2 regions of the Loigolactobacillus backii genome follow, and region 1 is predicted to be linked to the other one. Evidence: predicted binding sites of a transcription regulator. Region 1 holds the regulator's gene; the other holds the start of a gene.
The links. Region 1 encodes NrdR, which represses ribonucleotide reductase genes. Its sites were predicted from a motif close to ACACNATATATNGTGT; they were not measured.

Region 1 (11,913 bases):
TTTAAAGCAGCACCTAACGTTAAACTAGCAGTATTCCAAAGAACTTGTAGTGCAGCGGGATCATTTTTGGTAATAATCTCAATTGCCCCATCATGCTTTAAAGGTGCAGTCAAATCAACTAGTGCACCATCCAATTTACCCGCAATTGCCTTTTTACCAAGACTAACGCTGATCGACTTAGCCACATCGGCCACACTAGCCGTCTCTTCAAATGCCTTTTTAGCACCATCAGGGAACGTTAACGTAATTTCTGCCATATCTAAATTCCTCCTTAAAATAAATAAAAAAAGTCCCTGAAGCAATAGTTGCTTCAGGGACGTATAAACGTGGTTCCACCCAAAATTTAAAACTTCAAAATGAAGTTTCCTTATTAGCGCTATTAACGGTTGCGTACCGGCTCAACTTTGCATTGAGCATCTCAAAAAGCGGTCAATAACGCTTTTACTTATGCACTTCTCAGCACCAGTGCACTCTCTTTAAGTAAATTCTCGTTAAAGTTGTCTTTCTTCGTTGATACTTTTATTGAACCACACTCGATTTGTTAATTCAAGTCTACCTTGAAAATTAATCTAATTATTTTTCGGCTTCAAGCGACGATTCTGGCCTAACAATTCAACTTCCTGACTCAAGAAACGAACACGTTCCATAATTCGTTTTGCCTTCAGGGGCTCATTTTCACCCCGTTGACTAACTGTTAGATGTTCTTTTTCTAACGCCTGCATTGAAAAATTAGAGGAGAAAAAAGTCGTTAACTCTTCTTGCATTCGAAATTGAAGAATAACACCTAAAACGTCATCCCGAATCCAACTAGACATTGAATCGGCGCCGATATCATCTAACATCAAAATTGGTGCTTTTTTAATGACATCAATTTTTTCCATTAAATTATTCTGCCCAATTGCGTTCTTCATTTCTACTGCAAACGTTGGGAAATGTAGTAGCGTTGTCTGAAAACCATTGACCGCCAATTCATGGGCAATTGCTCCCAGTAAATACGTTTTACCTACACCAAAACTACCATACAGGTAAAGTCCTTGGTGAAATTTTTTTGGTTCTTTGATGTAATCAGTAACAAAGGTAACGCCAGCCTGAAGTGCCCCAGTACGATTTTCTGGATAGAACTGATCCAAACGTGCCGCCTGAATATTCTTAGGCATATTAATTGAGTGTACCCGTGAACGTAAGGCGTTATCCTTTTGTTCTGCAACCAATTCTGCCGTTGGAACATAAGTAACGTCAATGAAGTGGTGATTTAAGAAAAGTTTTGGCTCGTAGCCAGGGGCCAAAGAAGCTTTATCAGACAAAAATTTATGCTTCTCAGTTACAAACTCATAGAGCTTGGCCGCCGAACGATCAATTGTTGCCTGATCGATGGCCTTCTGATTAGCCGTAATGAATTGCTGAACGTCAGTATCCTTCATAACTCGTGCCATTAGTTCATCATAATGCTGATTAAGGTTTCGACGATTCATTAAAATGCGCAAATTTTTTCCCATATCTTCCATTACTACTCACCACCCTTTCGTAACGTTTTCAGTGCCTTTAGACTCTTTTGCAGGGCCAGTTCTTGTTCATTAGAGACAGCTTCCTTAGGCGCCTTAAAGCCTTCCTGGGCCCACTCAGGTAGTGTCTCTTGGCGAGTTGTCCCCCGCGTTCTTTTCTTAGTTACTTTCTTAGGCTTGTAGAATTCTTTAACCTCACTCATTGCGGCCTCAGGCGTTGTTACATGGTGCTGCAGCCAGCCATTGGCAACGCTATCCAAATAACTTTGATTTAACGTCGGCATTTTACGGACATTGATCATATAATGAATCAAAATATTAATGACCGAGTTAGGAAACACTTGCCGCTTAACTAAACGCTCCAGCACCCGTTCCTCACTACTGGCAACATAACCACCCTGTTGCTGTTTTAGTTGTTGTAGAAATTCGACTGGCGAATACTGACGACTAACCGCAATTAATTTTTGATCAGAGGCACTAAAACCGGCCTTCTTTAATTCTTGGCTGGATAAATTTTTCCGTGTCACGGCCGTTTTTTCGGTTGTCAAATTTGATTGTCCCCGAAACTGGCGGGCAATCAATTGCCGGAACGCCTTAACATCCAATTGATTGGTTGCCACATTGACACTTTCACCAATATATTGTGCCATTTCTAATTCACTAATTCCGTAGAGCTGGTGCATCGTTAAAATTAATTGGTGATTTTCGTCTACTTGTTTATCGTCAACAAAACTTGATTTTAGCTGTTGCTTAAAAAATGACCAATCAAAACTTTGCTCAGCTTCTGAAGTAACGCTGGGACGGTTAGCCACCTTTACTTGAAATTCAGATTTGGTTTCTGCAATTGTGGCCGGTGGACTATCCAATAAGGCGGAGTTCACGTGAAAAACTTCGAGGAAATTTTTTGTTATTTCCGTTAAATCCTTTTTGCTGACCACACGTAACCGAAACTTATCTTTTAGAACGTTAAATCGTTCTTCACCAACTGCTTCATAAAGCAATAAGCTCAATAAATCGTCTTTAAAAAAAGCATTTGGTGCCTGAGGGGCGTAAAGTTCATAAACGAAATAACGCCCTTCTGGGACTGTTCGCGTATAAGTTTTTAGTAGACCCAATGCCTCCAAACGTAGGCGGCTATCATAAAAATCCGGTAAATCAATATTTAACAGTGCCAATAAAGTTGTATGTGGTTTTTGATCAGATAACAGCGGGTTCGGTACAATTTCCGTCCAAAGCGTTAAAAATAAACTAAACGCAGTAACTCCCATTAATGGCTGGTATAAATAAGTCAGAATTTGCCGATCAAAGTCCGATAAATAATTTGCCTTAGTCACTAGAAAGCCGTCTCTAGGACTTAAATTAGAAAAGGCATTTTGCAACCATCACACCTCACTTTTTGGGTTGATCCGTTGATTTCTTATCATTAGTTTGTTTTTTATCTTTTTCTACCATATCGTTTAATTCTTTTAGAAAAACATTCATATCCTTAAATTGCCGGTAGACACTAGCAAAACGAATATAAGCAATTTCGTCAACATCTGCTAGTAAGCCCATGACGTATTCACCAATTGCCTGTGAGGCGACTTCATTTTCACCCAATGAACGCACCTTATTTTCAACTTCATCAACAATCTGCGTCATTTGTTCCATGGTCACAGGCCGTTTTTCAGCAGAACGAATTAACCCACGCAAAATCTTCTCACGATTAAACTCTTCCCGCGTACCATTCTTTTTAATAACCAATAACGGTGTTTGTTCTACGCGTTCAAACGTTGTAAAACGGAAACCACAATTTTCACATTCCCGGCGGCGGCGAATAACCCGGCCTTCATCTGTTGGCCGTGAATCAACAACTCGCGAACCATTGTGATGGCAACGAGGACATTGCATAATTAACACCTCTCATCTTTAGTGTTCTTTACCTGAAATAGTATACCATTAATCCATTGGTGCAAGTCCAACAATCAAATAAGGTCAGGAAAAATTCCTCACCTTATTGATTGAAAAGCCAGTTAGATTCTACACCATAATTGAAAAGCATTATTGGCCAGATTGATTAGGCAAGGATATAACCCGAGCGACAGTACTTGTGCCAATATTTTTAGGCCAAATTAGCTAGCTAAATACTAGAAAAGGTTTTAAATCACGCAATAGCCGACCATTTTCATCATACTTTCAGCCAAGTAACTTTATTAAAAGATATTGTCGCTTAAGCGAAACCTCGCTAATTTGGTAACACATTAAACAAAATGATTCTGTTTTAAAAAATCTAACATTTGCTGTTTTGTTTGTGCAACCGTACCACTATTGTCAATCACGACGTCCGCTAAGGCACGCTTTTTTGCCAATGGCCACTGCGTATTAATTCGCGCCAATGCGGCAGTATAGGTTAACTGATCACGCCTCATTAGCCGTTGCAATTGCAATTCTTTCGGAATCTCAACTAATAAAGTCACATCGGTCAACTTATCATAACCAGTTTCAAACATTAACGGAACATCTAAAACAATTAATGACGCTTTCTTTTCTTTTAATAATTGTAAACGTTTAGTGATGGTTTCCCGAATCAAGGGCGCCGTAATCTTCGTTAGTTTTGCTAATTCCTTCGATTGGCCAAAAACTATCCGCCCAAGATATTGCCGGTTTAAATGACCGTCCGCCTTTAACACAGCTTCAGAAAAAGTGGCAATAATTTGTTGCAGCCCAATCGTACCTGGTTCAACAACTTCCCGCGCAATGATATCGGCATCAACTACTGGAAAACCAAATTCATTTAAATAACGACTCACAGTCGATTTGCCACTGGCAATTCCGCCAGTAAGGCCCAAAATCACGGTCATTTTGTTGGTACGTTTAACACTTGACAGTGAGGACAGAAATGCGTTCCGCGTTGGGCCAATCGCGTCTTTTCAATCGTGCCACCACAACGTTCGCAGGCCTCACCTTCGCGTCCGTAAACGTGTAATGATAACTGAAAACCACCAGTGGCTCCGTAGGCATCCGTATAACTACGAATTGTTGTTCCCTTAGCCTTAATTGCCTGTTTCATTTCAGCAATAATATTATCGTGTAATAACTTCACCTGTTGATCTGTCAACGTATTGGCCGGCTGTAGCGGATTAATACCGCTTAACCAAAGTACCTCATCGGCGTAAATATTACCTAGGCCAGCAACTACTTGTTGATCTAGTAGCGTTGGTTTAATCGCTTTTTTATGTCGTTTAAGCCCTTTAGTAAAGTCCGCAATTTTAAACGTCTGTGCAGTTGGCTCGGCTCCTAGCTTATTCAAACCTGGTAAAGTCATTTCCTGCCCCGTTTTAATGAGGGTCATTCGCCCAAACTTGCGGACGTCTAAATAGCGGAGCGCAGTCCCATCAGTAAAATTAAAAATAACGTGCGTATGTTTCGTGACCGGATCATCCTGCTTATTTAACCGGTACTTACCTTCCATCCGCAAATGAGAAACCATCGTCATCTGCTCACTCAAGCGAAATAATAAATACTTGCCCCGACGATCAATTTCGATAAAAGTTAATCCCTGTAGGGTTTGTCTAAACTGTTCAGTATCGCCGTTAACAATCTTCGGCCATAAAACCTGAACCTGATCAATTGTCTTATTCAAAATTAGTTCGCGCAACCCTTGCCGAACTGTCTCAACTTCTGGTAATTCTGGCATTTTGTCACCTTAATCCTTTACGTTATACCAAGTTGGCCCGCTACCAAAACCAACCTTCATGGGAACCTCTAAATCGACTGCAGAGTCCATCACTTGTGGAACTAATTTTCTTAGAACTGGAATTTCATCATCCGGTGCTTCAAAAATTAATTCATCGTGTACTTGCAATAACATCGTTGCCTTTAATTTGTGCTCCTCAAGTGCCTTATGCATATTCAACATGGCAACTTTGATAATATCGGCCGCACTACCTTGGATTGGCGTATTCATCGCGGTCCGTTCGGCAAAAGAACGCAAATTAAAGTTTTTGGCGTTAATGTCGGGTAAATAACGGCGCCGATGAAAGAGGGTTTCAACGTAACCATGGTCTTTAGCCGACTGAACAATGTCAGTCATATATTTCTGAACATTAGGGTATTCACGGAAATAATTATCAATGTAGTTCTTTGCCTGGAGACGTGTAATCCCAATGTTTTGCGATAATCCGTAATCACTAATACCATAGACAATACCAAAATTAACGGCCTTCGCTTCACGCCGCATATTTGGCGTCACATCGGCAGGTGAATCCAAATTAAAAATTCGCATGGCCGTACTAGCATGAATATCCATTCCTTCTTTAAAGGCCGCCTGCAGATTTTTATCGTGGGAAATATGGGCCAAAACACGTAACTCAATTTGCGAATAGTCAGCCGCAAAAATTTGCCACCCTTTTTCACGTGGGACAAAAGCCTGGCGAATTTGCCGGCCATCTTCATCACGCACTGGAATATTCTGTAAATTAGGGTCAATCGACGACAAACGCCCTGTTTGCGTTAACGTTTGTAAATAAGTCGTGTGAATTTTACCATCCTCGGGATGAATGACCTTCAGTAAGCCGGTAATGTAGGTTGACTGAATTTTAGTCAAACCACGATAATCTAAAACATCACTGGCAATTGGTGCAATACCCTTTAATTTTTCAAGGACGCCAACTGCAGTTGAGTAACCAGTTTTAGTCTTTTTTATTACTGGTAAATTCATTTTTTCAAACAAGATGGCCCCTAATTGTTTGGAAGAATTAATGTTAAACTCTTCTTCTGCTTCCGCATAAATCTTTTCCTGAATTTGTTGAATGCGTTCCTTAAAGGACCCCCGCATATCGTTTAAACGATCCTTATCGATTTTAATTCCAGCAATTTCCATTTGTGCCAATACTAGCGCTAATGGTATTTCTAATTCATTAAATAAACCGATCTGATCATTAGCTTCTAATTCATGGCTTAATTTAGGCTGTAATTGTTCAATTGCCCGCGCCTTACGCGCCAGATGTTCCGCAAATTCAGTTTCATTTTCTGGTAAAGCCTTCTTAGATCCCTTGCCATAAACTTCTTCATCCGTAGCAACATCACTGTATTGATGTAACTGGGCAATTTTACCTAGGTCATTACTGTTATCATTCGTATTTAACAAATATGAAGCCAATAGTAAATCAAAAGTTGTCCCGTTTAGCCGAATTCCAAGCCGATTTAGGCCAACAAATGTCCGTTTCAAATCAAAAACTAATTTTGCTTGTTGATTATCGGCAAAAAAAGCAACGAAATCAGGTTGCTGTAATAATTTGATATCTCGTCCAAAATACCAATGATCCTCTTGGCCAATTACAAATCCCGCAAAATCAGAAGTGTGGTAATTACTGGCTAACATTTCTAAATAGAACACAACCGGCCCGGAAAATTTAGCCAAAACCTGCTTGATATTTTCATTCGTTAATTGTTCAAATTTTATCGTCGTTTTAGCGGCTACTTCAGTTGGTGCCACGGCCGAATCAAGCTTACTTAAAAACGAATTAAAGTCCATTTCTTTGTAAAATTCAATCAATTTATCAAGGTCACGTTCTTGTCGCTTGAGTTCGGTGACTGAAACCTTAATTGGCGCGGCAGTATTAATTGTTGCCAGTTTTTTACTTAAAAAGGCATTAGAACGATCTTCTTGTAAATGCTCCTTCATTTTACTGGCCTTCAGATCATCAAGGTGCTCATAAACACCCTCGACACTGTCGTATTCCTTTAATAATTTAATCGCCGTTTTTTCACCGACCTTGCGGACACCAGGATAGTTATCTGAAGTATCACCGGCAAGACCCTTCATATCGATAATTTGCTTAGGCTGTAAACCATATTTTTCCATAACATGTTCCGGCGTGTAGGCCTCCGTCTGATTAACGCCTTTAACTGTAACGTTAACCGTCACCTCTGCGGTTGCTAATTGTGTCAAATCCCGATCGCCAGTGACTATATCAACCTGAAATCCAGCTTGACTTGCCTCTTTAGCTAACGTACCAATAATATCGTCGGCTTCATAATTCGCTAACTCATATGATTTAATACCATATGCGGTTAATAGCTGGCGTAAATACGGTAGTTGTTCAGATAATTCTGAGGGTGTCTTGGCACGCTGGCTCTTATATTCAGCAAACTCCTTAGTTCTAAAAGTTGTTTTACCTGCATCAAAGGCCACTAAAACGTGAGTGGGTTTAAATTCTTTTAAAACGACGTCTAGCATCGTATTAAAAGCGTAGATTGCGTTGGTATGTAAGCCGTCATGATTAATAAACGTATTAACCTGAGAATGGAGCGCGAAAAAGGCCCGAAAAGCGACACTATTTCCGTCTATCAATAATAAATGCTTGTCAGTCGCCATTATCATTCTCCTTTTTTAAATAACACACCTAATTTTACCAAATGTTCAGTTAAAAAACGCTTTGAACATAAAAAAGCGGAATAAAGGTTGTTCGTTTCAGAATTTAGTTCAAACAACTAATTACTTTCTAAATTAATTAGTCGTTTGCTAACCTCCTGAACCGATCTTTTATCCCGCATTAATCTTTTTAAACTTTATTTTAACGATTGCTTGATCCGCCAAAACCAAAAATTCGAAGGAAGAACAAGAATAGATTAATAAAGTCCATGTAAAGCTGTAAAGCACCCATGACCGCTAAGCCATTAGTATTAATCTCGGTGCCGTGCTGCTGGTAGATAAGCTTTAAACGTTGGCTATCCCACGCCGTTAAACCAATAAAGATAATAACGCCAATGAAGGAAAAAACGTAGTCGATCATTGGATTGCGTAGGAACATATTAACGACCATTGCAACAATCAAACCAATTAATGCAGCAAAACTCATTTGACCAATGCCATTTAAATTACGTTTAGTTAATGAACCATACAAGCTCATACCGGCAAAGGTTCCCGCAGCAGCAACAAAAGCAGTCGTAATGTTACCAGTAGTGTACATTGACAAAATTAAAGCCAAGGTTAACCCATTAATCACAGCGTATAGCATGAATAGCATAAATGACATTAAGCCACCACGACTCACTCTAAAACTTGTCCCCATAACTAAACCAACTTCAGCAATCATTAAAATCCACCAAATAGCAGGGTGTGCACTCACAAAACCAAAAAATTGGGTCCGGTAAGTAGTTAAAGTCAAAAATGAAACTAAAGCAGAAACAATAACACCTAGTGTCATATAGCCGTAGACCTTAGTTAAGAATCGACCCAGACCAGTATCGTTAACTAAAATTCTTCTTGGTTCTTCTTGCATTAATTCAACACTCCATTTCTTCTTGGAATTCCTTATATTAGGTAGTGTTCCCAGCAGCACAGATAGAAACTTTAAGCACTCATTTTTAAAGCCGCATCATTACAATTCCTATATTTGATCAACTAATAGTTGGTTTTTTGGTAACACCGTTAACCCATTCTACCAAATTTAGCAAAGAACACAACTGAATTGTAACCGCTAAAAAGTAAAACACAATAATCACTACGCTAATTATTTTTTAAGCTACTGTTACTAAGGAGTTCTTCGTAAACTTTTTCATATTTTTGAACGTCGCCGGCACCCATAAAGACAACCACGGCATCATGATAATCAAGTAACGGTGACATATTGTCTTGCTTCAAGACAGTACCACCCTTAGAAATCTTAGCACCTAAATCAGCACTAGAAATTTTACCTGCTTTTTCACGGGCCGATCCAAAAATATCGGTTAAATAAACAACATCTGCTAGATTTAAACTCTTAGCAAAATCATCTAAATAAGCAATTGTACGTGAAAAAGTATGTGGCTGAAAAACAGCAATAATTTCCTTGTCGGGATATTTTTGCCGCGCCGCATCAAGGGTTGCCTTAATTTCAGAAGGATGATGAGCATAATCGTCAATAATTGTCATATCGGCCATTTTACGTTCGGAAAAACGCCGTTTAACGCCCTTAAAACTAAGTAGTTCCCGCGCAACTTCATCCCCGGATATTTTTTCCATATAAGCAACGGCAATGACGGCCAAACTATTTAAAATATTATGCTCGCCAAATAATGAAATCTTGTAATGGCCTAGATTCTGCCCCGCATGCAAAACATCGAATTCAGAACCTTTAACGGTTCGTAAAATATTTTTGGCCTGAAAATCATCCCGCTCACTGGTCCCGTAGTAATAGATGGGAACCTTCGTTTTTAATTCTCGTAGTTTAGGGTCGTCCCCCCAAGCAAAAATTCCCTTTTTAACCTGGTTAGCCTCAGTTTGAAAGGCATTAAAAACGTCATCAATACCAGTGTAGTAATCTGGGTGATCAAAATCAATATTAGTCATAATCATATAATCAGGTGCCTGAGCCAAAAAATGACGACGGTATTCGTCAGCTTCAAACGCAAAAAATTGCGAGTTCTTAATTCCCTTACCGGAGCCATCACCAATTAAATAGCTAGTTGGCGCGATGCCGCTTAAAACGTGGGCTAATAAACCAGTTGTACTGGTCTTACCGTGGGCACCTGCCACACCAATACTCGTGTGTCCTTGAATGATTCGGCCAAGTAATTCTGGATAATGAATAATTGGCAACCCTAATTTTTTTGCTGCCTGAATTTCGGGATGGGTATCTTCAAAGGCATTGCCAGCAACGATGGTTAAGCCAGCGTGAATATTTTTAGCATCAAAGGGGTAGATCTTAATGTCCGCCTTCTCTAAATCACGTTGTGTAAACGTATACTGCGTAATATCGGAGCCCTCCACCTGGTAGCCTTCATCGTGTAAAACCATCGCAAGTGAACTCATGCCGGAACCTTTAATCCCCACAAAATAATAAACTGTGTTGTTATCCACTGTTAAGTGTCCTCTTTTCTTCTCTCAGTAAGTTAATTTTAGCATAACCTGGCTCCCTTTTAGGAGTGTTAACTAAAACTATTTTTAATTAATCTTGTTCAAATACACCCTAATTTGAATCGCTATTATCTTGTTGAGCCAGATCCTCAGGCGTCAAATAAACATCCCTTGGCTTAGAGCCACTGGCCGGTGAAATAAATTTACTGGACTCAAGATCGTCAATTAAACTGGCCGCGCGATTATACCCAATTTTAAATTCACGTTGCAGTTTCGAAGTTGAAACGTGCTGTTCATTCGCAATATAGGTTAAAACTTGGGGATAAAGTTCATCCTGGTTTTCTTTTTCTTCCGCCTTTTCCAGTAATCCGTCTGGCTCAAATAAATAATGTGGTGCCAGTTGTTTCTTTACAAATGCGACAATTGGGTCAATTTCAGGCTCAGCGTAAGTTCCTTGAATGCGGATTGGCTGACTCTGACCATTTCCAAGGTAAAGCATGTCACCACGACCAAGTAACCGTTCGGCCCCACCTTGATCAATAATGGTTCGTGAATCAATCTGACTGGAAACCATAAAGGCAATTCGAGTTGGAATGTTATTCTTAATTGTTCCAGTAATAATATCCACACTGGGCCGCTGTGTCGCCACAATTAAGTGGATTCCTGCCGCCCGGGCCTTTTGCGTAATCCTAACAATATAGTCTTGAACCTCAGTTGAGGCCACCATCATTAAATCAGCCAATTCATCAATAATGATAACAATATAAGGTAACTTAAGTCCATAATCGCCATGAGCTTCGGCCTTTTGATTAAATTGCTCTAAATTACGAACCCCAGCTGCCGCCAGCTTTTGATAACGATTTTCCATCTCTTCCACTGCCCACTTCAATGAGGCAGAAGCGGCCTTCGGATCAGAAATCACCGGCGATAATAGATGTGGTAAACCATTATATGGTGCAAGCTCAACGGCCTTCGGATCAATTAGTAATAATTTAACTTCACTTGGCTTAGCCTTAAACAAAATCGAAAGTAATAGGCTGTTAATAAAGACGCTCTTACCTGAACCAGTCGCGCCAGCAATTAATCCATGGGGCATTTTAGCGATATTAGTGACCATTGGTTGACCAAATAAATCCACGCCTAAGGCAATTGTTAGCGGCGAGCGACTAGCCTTAAATTTTTCAGTTGCCACAACTTCTGATAACATCACCGGCCGCGACTTCAAGTTGGGGATTTCAATTCCAACTGTGGATTTACCAGGAATTGGTGCTTCAATTCGAATATCCTTTGCCGCCAAGGCCAATTTTAAATCGTCACTTAAATTAGTGATTTTACTAACTTTTACTCCCCGCGCCAGTGAGATCTCAAACTGAGTAACGGCCGGACCAATACTCCAACGTGCCACCGTTGCCTTAACGTTAAAAGCATTTAAGGTTTCATTTAAAACAACGCGCTGATTTTCTACCCAAGCACTCATTTCGCTTGTATTTGTTTTAACTGGTTTAGGCAATAAATCTAATGGCGGTAACTGATAATGTTGATCGTCCAAGGAAACTTGTTTTTTTATTTTTAAACCGGCGGTACTTTGCG
Region 2 (11,913 bases), 1.3 Mb from region 1:
CCAAGTACGAATGATGATGGCACCAATGACAACACCTACGGAAGACAGTGTGTCGGCAAGTAAATGCAAGTAAGTTGCCTTAATATTTAAATTATGCTTAGCACCACGATTTAATAATAAGGTTGAGCAAAGATTTGCTACGACACTAAAAAGCGCAACGTAAAACATAATTGTACCGTTAATTTTTTGCGGTGAGCGTAATCTACTAGCGGCCTCAGCGATGAGCCCAACTGAAATCAGTAAAAGGATCGCAGCATTAATAAATGCAGAAAGGATCTCGGCGCGTTTATAGCCGTAAGTGTTAACCTTGGTTTGGCGGCGTAGTCCAATTCGATGAGCAATGTAAGATAAAACAATAGATAACGCATCACTCAGATTATGGACGGCATCGGATAATAGTGACAAACTACCTGAGAGTAAGCCACCGATAAATTCAATCAGTGTGATCCCGGCATTTAGAAGGGTGACCTCAAAAAAACGTTTGCCAGATAAACTTGCTTCGTGCATAGGCGGACCTACTTTCTATCACTGGTTCCAAATGTTAATCGAATAATTGATGGATTAAAAATTCCGCAATTATTACGTTAGCTAGCAATTCTTTAGATGATGAAAATTAATCTTTTGTAATTTGAAAATATACATGTACATATATTCATATAACAAGTTAATCATAGTTGCAAATGAAGGTGTGGTCAAGCTAGAGGAGTGTGCGACCATATTTAAAAAAGTGGTTAGATTCTATCCCGCAATTAAGGATTATTACAGGCTTCGCTAATAATCTTGCTATCACGAGCAATAGCTATTTTATGGTAATTAGTATTTTTACCGGCCGCTACGGGTATTTAATCAATTTTCAGTAAATTAGCGGGTATGGTTGCAAGAACGTGTTACAATGTTTATTACTAGAAATGATTAAAAGGAGCGGTGTTGGTTTGGTGCACATAATTGAGCAACTGTATGGCCCATTTTTTGATTTATCTAATTGGATTAAAGTTGTCGATTCTGGCAGCGATTGGGCAATTATTTTTTCGCTAATTCTTATTGAGTGTTTACTCTCGGTGGATAATGCAGTTGTATTGGCGGCACAAACACAGTCTTTACCAACTTTGCGGCAGCAGAAGAAGGCGCTGATATACGGGCTGTGGGGTTCTTACCTCATGCGCTTTATCATGATCGGTTTAGGAACTTTTTTGATTCATATTTGGGCCGTAAAAGTGATCGGGGCACTGTATTTGTTATACTTAGTTGGTCATTTTTTCTATCAACGACACCAAAAAAAACACGCAACAACGCAAAAGCCTAAGCAGGGTAGCTCAGTACTCTGGGTGGTTGTCTTACAAGTTGTTATGATGGATGCCATTTTTTCTGTAGATTCTGTGTTGGCCGCACTAGCCATTTCGTCGAATCCAATTATCGTGTTAATCGGTGGTTTAGTTGGTATTTTGGTAATGCGGGGCGTGGCCGAATTGATATTGTCCTTCATGAAACGAATTCCAGAATTAGAACCAATGGCCTACTATTTAATTGCGTTTATCGCAATCAAACTGTTCCTCTCAATTCCACAAATTGGCATTGAAATTCCGTCGTGGTTATTCGTTATTATTTTAGTGATAGCCGTTGTGGCCACGCTGTTGGCCCATCAAGTCAACAGTCACCGTAAGCAACGTTCACGCTCAGAGGTAAAGAAGAGTTAGCCACGGAATTAATTTAAGGGATCCTATTTTGCTAATCAACTTAGTATTGGATTAAAGGGTTTATTCTAAAACTCAACAAGCTATTCAGATAAACTCATTTACCGCTAAACTGTGATTAATGAGTTTATTTTTTTTAAACTATTTTTCGGAATAATTGCTTTAAGACTGCAATTCATAAGAAAAATCTGTATACTATGCTTACAAAAGTTTTTTTGGATTGGAGATGATTGAAATGCACGGTATTAAGTTTGCTAAAAAGTTAAACAGTCAAGAACACTGAAATCGAAAGGGAGTTTATAAACTATAATGAGTGACTATTCAGGAAAAAATACCAAACCTAGCCCCAGGTCGTTGCCGGTCTGGCAACAAACAACGAGTCAATTAAAGGCAACGTATAAAACCGATGTTGAGGTCGGTTTAACGAGTGAAGAAGCAAAGCGACGTTTTGAAAAAAATGGACCCAATGAATTATTGGCTAAAAAGCAGTCTAATTTCATTCGCTTCATTAAGCAGTTTAATAATAGTATTATTTATATTTTGGCTGTGGCAGCAATCGTTACTTTATTAATGCATCATTACTCTGATTCAATTGTTATCGGATTAGTGATCATTGCTAACGCCTTGATTGGCTATTTTCAAGAGGTTCAGGCGGATAACGCGCTAACCAAGATTCGAGAAATGTTACTATCAGAGAATTACGTTTTTCGTGATGGTGAAAAACACCAATTACCAGCCCGAGAATTAGTTGTTGGTGATTTGGTTAACCTCGAGGCCGGGGACGCGGTTCCAGCTGATTTACGGTTGATTTCGGCGGATAATTTCAAGGTACAAGAATCAATTTTAACTGGTGAAACTGGTTCAGTTAATAAAATTGAGGAGCCCATTGATCAGGCCGACTTGGCGTTGGCTGATCGGCAAAATATGGCCTTTGCTTCGACTGCTGTAACTTCTGGATCGGCGTTAGGAATTGTCATCGCAACTGCGACGGATTCTGAAATTGGTCACATTCAACAAAGTGTTGTAAATGTTAAAGAAAAGCCAACACCATTAATGCAAAATTTGAATTCACTAGGAATTGGCCTTTCAATCGGTATTGTGGTGGCAGCGATTTTGCTATTTGGTTTAGGCATGTGGACGCACGTTTACAGTCTACCGGCGCTACTAATTGCGGTCATTACAATGGTTGTTGGTTCTATGCCAGAAGGCCTACCAGCCAGCACTTCAGTTGTTTTGTCAATGGGTGTTAAAAAGATGACAACCCAGCACGCCATCGTTAAAACTTTGCCGGCCGTAGAGACTTTAGGTGCGGTTGATATTGTTAATACCGATAAGACGGGGACATTAACTAAAAATGAAATGACAGTAACCCAAGTTATTACTGGTGATCATCACTATGACGTTACTGGAGTTGGTTTTACCCAAGGAGACCAGTTAGATTTAACCGGCGAGTTACAATACCATGGTAAACCATTTGCTTATCAGGATGATCCAGGCCTTAATTGGTTGGTTAATATTTCCGGACAAACGACGGACGCCGCGTTGATTGAGGAAAATGGCCAATGGCAGCTAAATGGTGAACCAACGGATGGTGCATTGACGGTGCTCTACCAAAAATTGACTGGGCACACACCTGAAGTGGATGAGATTGATTCACTACCGTTTGATTCGGCGTTTCGTTTTAGTGCCCGGTTGGTTCGCTTTAATGGCGAGCACATTTTGATGGTTAAAGGTTCACCGGCGACGCTTGGTAAAATGGCGGCCGCCGGTAATCCTGATTTTGATGATAGTCACTGGGAACGTAATTTAACACGGTTGGCCAATGATGGTCTGCGGGTTGTAGCTTTAGGTTACCAGCGTGTGCCTGAAACAATGACGACCATCACACGAGAACAAATTGGGGCCGGCCTACAGTTGGTTGGTATGGTGGGCATTATGGATCCACCACGAGAGGAAACCGTTTCATCGATTAAAGAATTACGTCAGGCTGGTGTAAAAGTTAAGATGATTACCGGCGACCATCCGGATACTGCGGGGGCCATTGCCAAACGTTTGGGCTTAGACGATCAAATTAGCGCGATTACAGGTCCCGAAATCAATGAAATGAATGATGATCAGTTAAAGAACTGTATTGATAATTACAACGTTTTCGCTCGAACAACACCGGCAGATAAACTACGAATTGTTAATGCCCAGCAGGCAAATGGGCACGTTGTATCAATGACTGGTGATGGCGTTAACGACGCTGCGGCCTTAAAGCAGGCCAATATTGGTGTGTCAATGGGAATTAAAGGAACTGAAGTTGCCAAAGAAGCAGCCAATATGGTTCTGGCCAACGATGACTTCGCAACAATTGTTAAAGCTGTTCGTGAGGGCCGCCACGTCTTTGATAACATTAGAAAGACCATTCGATTCTTATTACCAACAAGTTTTGCGGAAGGCTTAATTGTCATGATCAGTATTTTAATGGGCCAAGAGTTGCCGTTATTTCCAACACAGTTACTTTGGATTAACATGGTATCGGCCCTAACGATTCAATTTGCCTTTATTTTTGAACCGCCAGAAGATGGCATTATGACCCGGGGACCACGTAATGTAAAAGCTGGTTTACTAAATCGGCTGGATATTATCGAAATTGCCTATGTCTCAGTGCTAATCGCCGGTTTAGGGATAATTGCTTTTGATTTTGCGACTCGTGCTGGAATGTCCGTTGCGTTAGGTAGTACTATGACCTTGAATATTGTGATTTTTGGGAAGATTTTCTACTTATTTAACCTGCGTAACGCGCACCCAGTGATTTCGAAACACTTTTTTGAAAATAAGATGGCCTTTATTATCGTTGGCATTTTATTATTACTCCAAGTTGGGATTATTTATTTGCCATTTATGCAATCAATTTTCCACACTGCGCCAATTAATTTCTTCTACGGCTGGGTAATTCCGGCAATTGCTGGGTTTATTGTCTTAGTCATTACGGAAATTGGTAAGCTGTGGCGGATAAAGCATGCTGCTGCATGATGATTGCCTTATGTTAGTAATTGATCTAGTAAAATATCCAAGATAACTAAATTAATTTTTACAAAAAAGATGCTCCTGGTGAAGCGTTTATAAAAACGTATTCAGTTGAAGCATCTTTTTTGCGTTGCGGCCAAACGTCTTTTTTTGCAAATTTATTTAAAAAGTGACTGGCGCAAATCAAAAATAGTGCTACAATATATAGTGCTGATAAATATTAGCTCACAATATATTGTGTTATTAATGGCTGGCCAGCTATTTTATTAAATTATCAATGAGCAGGGAGAGAGTATTGTGAGTAACTATATTAAGTTTTTAAGGCACCAATTAAAAGGGTGGCCCCAACAAAATTACTATTTGTTTTTCTTTAGTGTTGGTTGTCAGGTTATGACGTTGGTTAATCAAAGAATTACTTGGTTGACGTTGGTTACCTTTATCGGAACGACACTTGGTGTTTTATGTATTTTAGCAATTAATGCGGCTAAATCGGTTAATGGTTGGTTAGGCATTTTATCGGCCATTTGTTTTATTATTACCGGGTATGCGGCCGGTAACTACCTTAGCATTGGTGAACAGTTGGCGTATATGATTACGTTGGACATTCCGGTACTCTTAAGCGTTAATTGGAACGTTAATATGGTCTCAAAGATTAGAAAATTTAATGGATCAACTTGGGCTATTGCCATTATTTCAACGATTATTGTTTATTTTGTTTCTGGTTTTGTCATTGGTCGGTTTACAAATGACCCCCGGCCTTGGATTGATGCCATCAGTTTCTCCATCAGCTTAACGGCCGGCGTAATCTGCTTCCTACGTTACAATAACCAATACATTTGGTGGCTGGCATCTGGTTTAGCACAGATGGTCTTATGGTTTGTTTCATTCAAGCAAGGATCAGCAACTCTCGCTATGTTTGTAAACAGTTCAATTTACTTAATTAATGATATTTTAGCATTTACGATTTCACCATGGTACAACAAAAAAGAACGTGCTCGTTTAGTAAAGCAGGAAGCTGCCTACGCTAAAACAAGTAGCACGGTAAATAATTAAAAATTTTAAATCGGCGCTGGTTAGTAAATTGATGATCCTTTAGGGATAATTAAATGGCTCTTCGTCAACTGTTGTTGGTGAATCCATATTTCGAGTTCTAATCACTTCGTGATTAGGGCTCTTTTTGTTTTGATTTTGAAAACGTATAGTACTCGAGTTCTAAACCTCCAGAAGCTGCGATAGCCAAAACTGGCTCGTTTGATCGCCTTGATTTTATTATTAGAACCTTCCAAAGGACCATTTGAATAGTGTGTGGTAAAGGTGTTACGAATCTCATCATGATGGCTTTCAAGTGTTTTAATCGTGTTCTTCATTTCTTCAGAATACGTTTTGTTATTCCAAAATGCCGCATTGTAGTTATGCCAATCTTGATGTTGGACAGCTGACCGGACGCTGTTTAAGACTTGATAAGTTTGTTCTAGTTCTGAATCCAACGATAACAGCTGATGGACAACATCGGTGGCAGCCATCCAGTAAGGAAAATTAGTCCACTTTTTGAATTGTTCAAAGTTAAGCTGTTCAGTTGGTACTAACAACAGCTTCCAGTAGCGCTTAAGGGCGTGAAATTCGCGAGAAGACGGGGTAAACTTCTTCATCACCTTGATTCTGGTTTTGTTAAACGCCCGATTTAGGGCGTTGATAATATGAAACTTGTCCATGACCACCATGGCATTGGGGAACACGGTCTGCACAAGCTTGGGGTAGGTATAATTCATATCAGTCACAATAATTTTGACGTTTTCTCGGGCAGCTTGATCGAAGCGGTAAAAATACTTCTCTAGTTTATTGATGGTTCGATAAGGGAGTAAGTCGATTAATTCATGGGTTTCGCCATTCATGAACTCAAAGCTCATGGCACCAGTAGCGCTCTTGGTACTCTTCACCTCATCCATTAAGATGATCTCTGGTAAATAGTGCCAATTGGTTTGAAAGTCTCGTTCAGCGCGCATTAACTGGCGGCCCACAAATGAATCTGATGCCGATACTTCATTGGCAATGTGCTTCAAAGAGACCGGTTCACCGAGCTTCTCTAGGCATTCTTTGCGGCTGGTGTTTGAAATTGTACAGTGTTTCGGAACTGCCAATGTTTGTGCAAGAAAGTTGCCGTGACATTCTTTACAGTGGAAATAGCGGCGCTTTAAGGCTAAGATGACGGTGTTGCTCAGAACCTTCGAGAATCTGATAGTGGTATTGCGCCAGCCGTAGTTAATAATCTTTTGATCATTGATAATCCCGCACTTGGGACAAGCCTTCGGCGTGTAATCCAAGTGGCCAGTTAAGCGAATAACCCCGTCTTCTCCAGTTTCACCGTCAGTAATTTTTAGGTTCTCGTCAGCTATTCCTAATAATAATTTTGTAGTATCATGACACATAGGGCATTTCCTTCTTTCTGAAAAATCTTCGTGGTGGTTGACTTGGATGAACGGACAGGAAATGTCCGCTTTTTTATTCTAGCCATAAATAAAAAATCTGTCATCAGTAATAGATGAAAATCTATTACCAACAACAGATATTGTAGAACCAATTAAATTTGCTAATCAGTGTTTTTTGTCTAAATAGATTTAGTTACGTCCTTGTCCAAATGATGATATAGTAGTTTTAGATTGTAGATCCATGGCTGGATGGTCGATTAAAACAATTCAAATTTTATCTTTAGATTTCTCGATAAATTTAGGTCGAAATTCGGCAGTATTAAATTGCATTTTACGACTAAAGGCGTTAAACTGAATTTAATGACAAACGTGTGTTCGGCAAAAAAAGAAAGCGTGAGCTAAATGGCAACAAAGAGTATTGCTAATCATGATGGCACGACTGCCAAGAACGAAACAGAACGACAGGCTGCATTAGACCACGCCTTAAAGAAGATTCGTCAAAGCTTTGGGCAAGGCGCTGTAATGCGCATGGGTGAGAATACAAGTACCCGGATCGAAACAAACTCGACTGGTATTTTATCATTAGATGTTGCTTTGGGTGTTGGTGGATTTCCTAAAGGGCGGATTATTGAAATCTACGGTCCTGAATCAAGTGGGAAGACAACGCTAGCCTTAGCGGCAACTGCATCGGTTCAACGTAATGGGGGAACCGTCGCTTATATTGATGCCGAAAATGCAATGGACCCTAAGTACGCACAGCAATTAGGTGTTAACATTGATCAGTTGCTGTTATCACAACCAGACTCCGGTGAAGAAGGGTTAGCTATTGCTGATACACTGGTGGCAAGTAGCGCGATTGATCTAGTTGTTGTTGATTCGGTTGCGGCATTAACACCCCAAGCTGAAATTAATGGCGAGATGGGTGACGCCCACGTTGGGTTACAAGCACGAATGATGTCCCAGGCACTCCGTAAATTATCTGGTGAGATTAACCGAACAAAAACAACGGTTATTTTCATTAATCAATTACGGGAAAAGATTGGGGTTATGTTCGGTAATCCTGAAACAACTCCTGGTGGTCGTGCGTTGAAGTTTTACGCAACCATTCGCTTGGACGTAAGACGTGGCGAGAAGATTAAGAACGGAACCGAAATAATTGGTAATCAAATTAAGATCAAGGTCGCTAAGAATAAAGTAGCGGCGCCTTTTAAAGTTGCCGAAATTCAAAACTATTATGGCAAGGGTTTTTCCGCCGTTGGGGATGTGCTTGGACTAGCAGTTGAAAATGATATCGCTAAGAAGTCAGGCGCTTGGTATAGTTATAAGGGCGAACGTATTGGGCAAGGCTTGCCTAATTCAACGGCCTATTTAACTGATCATCCTGATTTATTAGATGAGATGTCAAAAGAAGTACGGGTAAAGTTATTACCGGAAGTGGACGAAAAGGCTGCTGATAAGCCGAAACAGAAAACTCCAGAAGAATAATTTTGGGATTAAAATACGTAGAAAGTGATTTTCTTGGATCGATAACTAATCGTCCTAAAGAATACTTTTTACGTTTTTTGTTTTTTTAAAATAAATTAATTAATTCAACGTATCTTATTTATAAGATACGTTGTTTGTCGCGGCCGGGACAAAAGTTCTGGCCGCTGACTATTCCCGGGCATTACTCTAGAACGTAAACCTAAAACCGACTTTGTTCCACTCTGCTCTATCATCATTTACTTGACGCTGTTTGAATCAAGCAAATGATGATAAGGTTGCAGATTAGTTACGGATACTACATTGCTCTAAAGTAGATGCTAAGAAGGGGCCCATGTTTTTTGAAAGGAGAACTAGATGTGGAAGCTACGGTTGATTTAACGATTGGAGATGAGTTCATTTTAATGAATTTATCTGAAACACAAATTATTTTATTGCAAAATGGCATTGTTAAGGTTAACCGATTGTACTCAAGTCAGTTATTAGCATTAACGACTTTTCAAAAGATTAGCTATCAATTATTTAATGACGCCAAGAATTTTTTACAAGGAGGGACATTCAAACAAAGCTATACAACTTTGTTTGATGAATGACAGTAATTTACTGAAGAAAATGTGCCTAAGATGCTGGTTCTTAAACAACTTCAAGGATTGGCGAAGGCGGCCGCCTATACTTCAGCTATGGTCCAGAAAAATAAAAAGAAGGTTACGACAGAAATTACCTAGTCGTAGCCTTCTTTTTAATTCGATAAAGAAAGACAGCATATTTCTATAATTAAATGGCCTGACAGATTAAGATAAGCATAATCATAATTATACGAGGAGGCTAATCTATGTTTGAAAATCAGTACCAGAATTTTCATTTTTGTGGCAATAAATTGGTTCAGCAACTTAGTTCAGAACAGGATGAAGTTATTTACGAGGTTAGCTGCAGCAGTATGCAGTACTTAATTCATTTAATTGGCCGGGTTTGCTTTTTACCACTTGGTGCACGAATTGAAGTTTTAAACCACGTGGTTACTTCGCAAAATGATAAACCAACTAAAGAACTTTATGTTACTGATCAGACATTAACTCAGTATCTTTAAAGAAGCTCACTTAATGCCCAATCAGCATATTAATTGCTTGGTGGTGGCGCAATCCCTTAAGCTTAGATTGTAGCAGAGAAGAATAGGCTTTTAAAAGAAAGGGTGATTAGAATGCTTCATATGATCTGGGTTCTTATTATAGGTGCTGTTATTGGTGTAATAGCAGGTGCTATTACAAGTCGTGATATGCCACTAGGCTGGATTGGAAACATTATCGCCGGTTTAGTTGGTTCCTGGTTAGGTGAAAGTCTGTTAGGTAGCTGGGGCCCGCACATTGCTGATATGGCGATTTTCCCTTCGATTCTTGGTGCAATTGTGCTTGTCTTAATTGTTTCGTTCTTGTTCGGTCTACGAAAGAGGAAATCTTAAGGGAGGTGCTACTATGCGCGGTAGAACAAAGGGCGCGCTCCTTTTACTCAGTCTACTTGGCATCTTGCAGACAGTTTGGTTTACAGCACTGATCTATCCATTACCTTATCTGTCCAATGAAATTATTCAGTGGCAAAACACGTATGATTGGGTACGCTGGATTGGTCTAATTCTTGGTATTATCAGTGGCTTAATATTTTTAGGCCTACTGTTAATTGCGTTGTTTCGCCGACAAACAACTAATCAGCTGACCTACCAAACTGATCGGGGGCAACTTAATATCAATCAAAAATCCGTTGAAAAATCCGTTCAGTATGCAGTTGCTAGTAAACATAATGCAAGAAATGTTAGTGCAACTGTTCGGCTAAATAAGCGTAAGAAGACCGCCACTGCCCTAGTTGAGGCCGTAACTAGTGACACTAAAAATTTAGTTCACGAAAGCCAGCAAATTGAGCAAACGGTAAGTAAGACTTTGAGCGCTAGTTTAGGTGTCCCGGTGAAAAAGGTAACGGTTAATTTGAAACCGGCTGAACGTGGACGCGGCGTCCGCGTTGTCTAGTGATGAGGTGATATTATGACGAACGGTACAATCGGCGCAATCATTGGCGTTATTGTTGGATTAATTTGGATTATGTTGGGCTTTATTGATTTAATCATTATTGCGTTACTAGCGTTGGTCGGTTTTCTGATTGGTAAGTACGTTAAAGGTGGGCAAACAATCAGAGTTTGGCTTAACCAATTACTAGATCGTTAGATAGATGAAAGGAGCTGTGGCAATGGATACAACAACGTCAGTTAAGAATCGTAAATTAACGTTTGACGATAGTGTTATTAAAAAAATTGCTGGCACAGTGGCCAGTGATATTGAAGGAATCCTATCGATGAACGGTGGATTCCTTAGTGATATTGCGGATCGTTTCCGCAGTGATACTAACCCAACGAAAGGGATTGGTGCTGAAGTTGGCGAACGGCAAGTTGCCTTAGATATGGAGGCAACTCTGGAGTACGGCGCCGATGCGCAACAAATTTTTGACCAACTCTGCGATCAAATTCACACATCGTTGAAACAAATGACGGGGCTGGAATTAGTTGAGCTTAATCTAAACGTGATTGACATTATGTCTAAACGCGAATGGGCCAATCACACTAAAGAGGGCAAAGAAGAGACTAAAGATCGCGTCAGCTAATTTTGAAAGACGAGAGGATGATTTTAATGGCACAAGTAGTCAAAGATTCACCAAAGGTAGACCATGTTGAAAGTCAATTAGTTTATACTGAATCCGTTCTTGCCAAGATCGTCGGTAAAACGATTAATGATGTTCCGGGCATTTTAGCGGTTCAAGGGAACGTTATTGATGATATTGCGGATCGTTTTCGAAGTGATGAGGACCCAACCAAGGGCGTTAAAATTGATTTGGATAATGATAACCATACCGCTACGGTTGACCTTGAAACAACGTTAGAATATGGAAAAAACGCGCCAAGAGTTTTCGATGAAGCAATTCACAAAATTCAAGCAGCAATCAGCAATATGACGGACGTAACTATAACGGAAATTAAAATGACCGTGAAGGATATGCTTACTAAAGAGGAATGGCGTGAATCGCAAGAACAGAATAAAAAAGATGAAGATAATCAATAGTAAAAAAACGAGTGTTATAAACGGCAAAATTTGTCGGTTATAACACTTGCTTTATGTATTAAAATAGCTACCTAGACGTTGATTGGTAAATTATGGTCCCGTAAGACAGCGTTTGTTGCTTCTTTGAAAGCCTGCTTATTTTGCGGGTCCTCTGGTTGATCATGTAACTTATTTTCGGCAATGGCCCAACGAACAACATTATCA

Region 2: the regulator NrdR is predicted to act here: its motif matches at 4,929-4,944, upstream of pnuC (nicotinamide riboside transporter PnuC).

Annotation. Positions count from the first base shown of each region.
Region 1 covers NZ_CP014873.1:1,787,988-1,799,900, reverse strand. The annotation lists gene thrS (threonine--tRNA ligase) at 1-257, opposite strand, end outside; gene dnaI (primosomal protein DnaI) at 570-1,505, opposite strand; gene AYR53_RS08095 (replication initiation and membrane attachment family protein) at 1,508-2,881, opposite strand; gene nrdR (transcriptional regulator NrdR) at 2,892-3,392, opposite strand; gene coaE (dephospho-CoA kinase) at 3,743-4,342, opposite strand; gene mutM (DNA-formamidopyrimidine glycosylase) at 4,339-5,178, opposite strand; gene polA (DNA polymerase I) at 5,188-7,860, opposite strand; gene AYR53_RS08070 (Bax inhibitor-1/YccA family protein) at 8,060-8,767, opposite strand; gene murC (UDP-N-acetylmuramate--L-alanine ligase) at 8,995-10,326, opposite strand; gene AYR53_RS13315 (DNA translocase FtsK) at 10,436-11,913, opposite strand, start outside.
Region 2 covers NZ_CP014873.1:452,389-464,301, reverse strand. The annotation lists gene AYR53_RS01935 (cation diffusion facilitator family transporter) at 1-507, opposite strand, end outside; gene AYR53_RS01930 (DUF475 domain-containing protein) at 933-1,694, shown strand; gene AYR53_RS01925 (HAD-IC family P-type ATPase) at 2,001-4,709, shown strand; gene pnuC (nicotinamide riboside transporter PnuC) at 5,001-5,756, shown strand; gene AYR53_RS01915 (ISL3 family transposase) at 5,858-7,129, opposite strand; gene recA (recombinase RecA) at 7,532-8,614, shown strand; gene AYR53_RS01905 (hypothetical protein) at 8,953-9,204, shown strand; gene AYR53_RS01900 (hypothetical protein) at 9,444-9,698, shown strand; gene AYR53_RS01895 (GlsB/YeaQ/YmgE family stress response membrane protein) at 9,810-10,067, shown strand; gene amaP (alkaline shock response membrane anchor protein AmaP) at 10,081-10,626, shown strand; gene AYR53_RS01885 (DUF2273 domain-containing protein) at 10,642-10,821, shown strand; gene AYR53_RS01880 (Asp23/Gls24 family envelope stress response protein) at 10,844-11,254, shown strand; gene AYR53_RS01875 (Asp23/Gls24 family envelope stress response protein) at 11,281-11,709, shown strand; gene AYR53_RS01870 (hypothetical protein) at 11,781-11,913, opposite strand, start outside.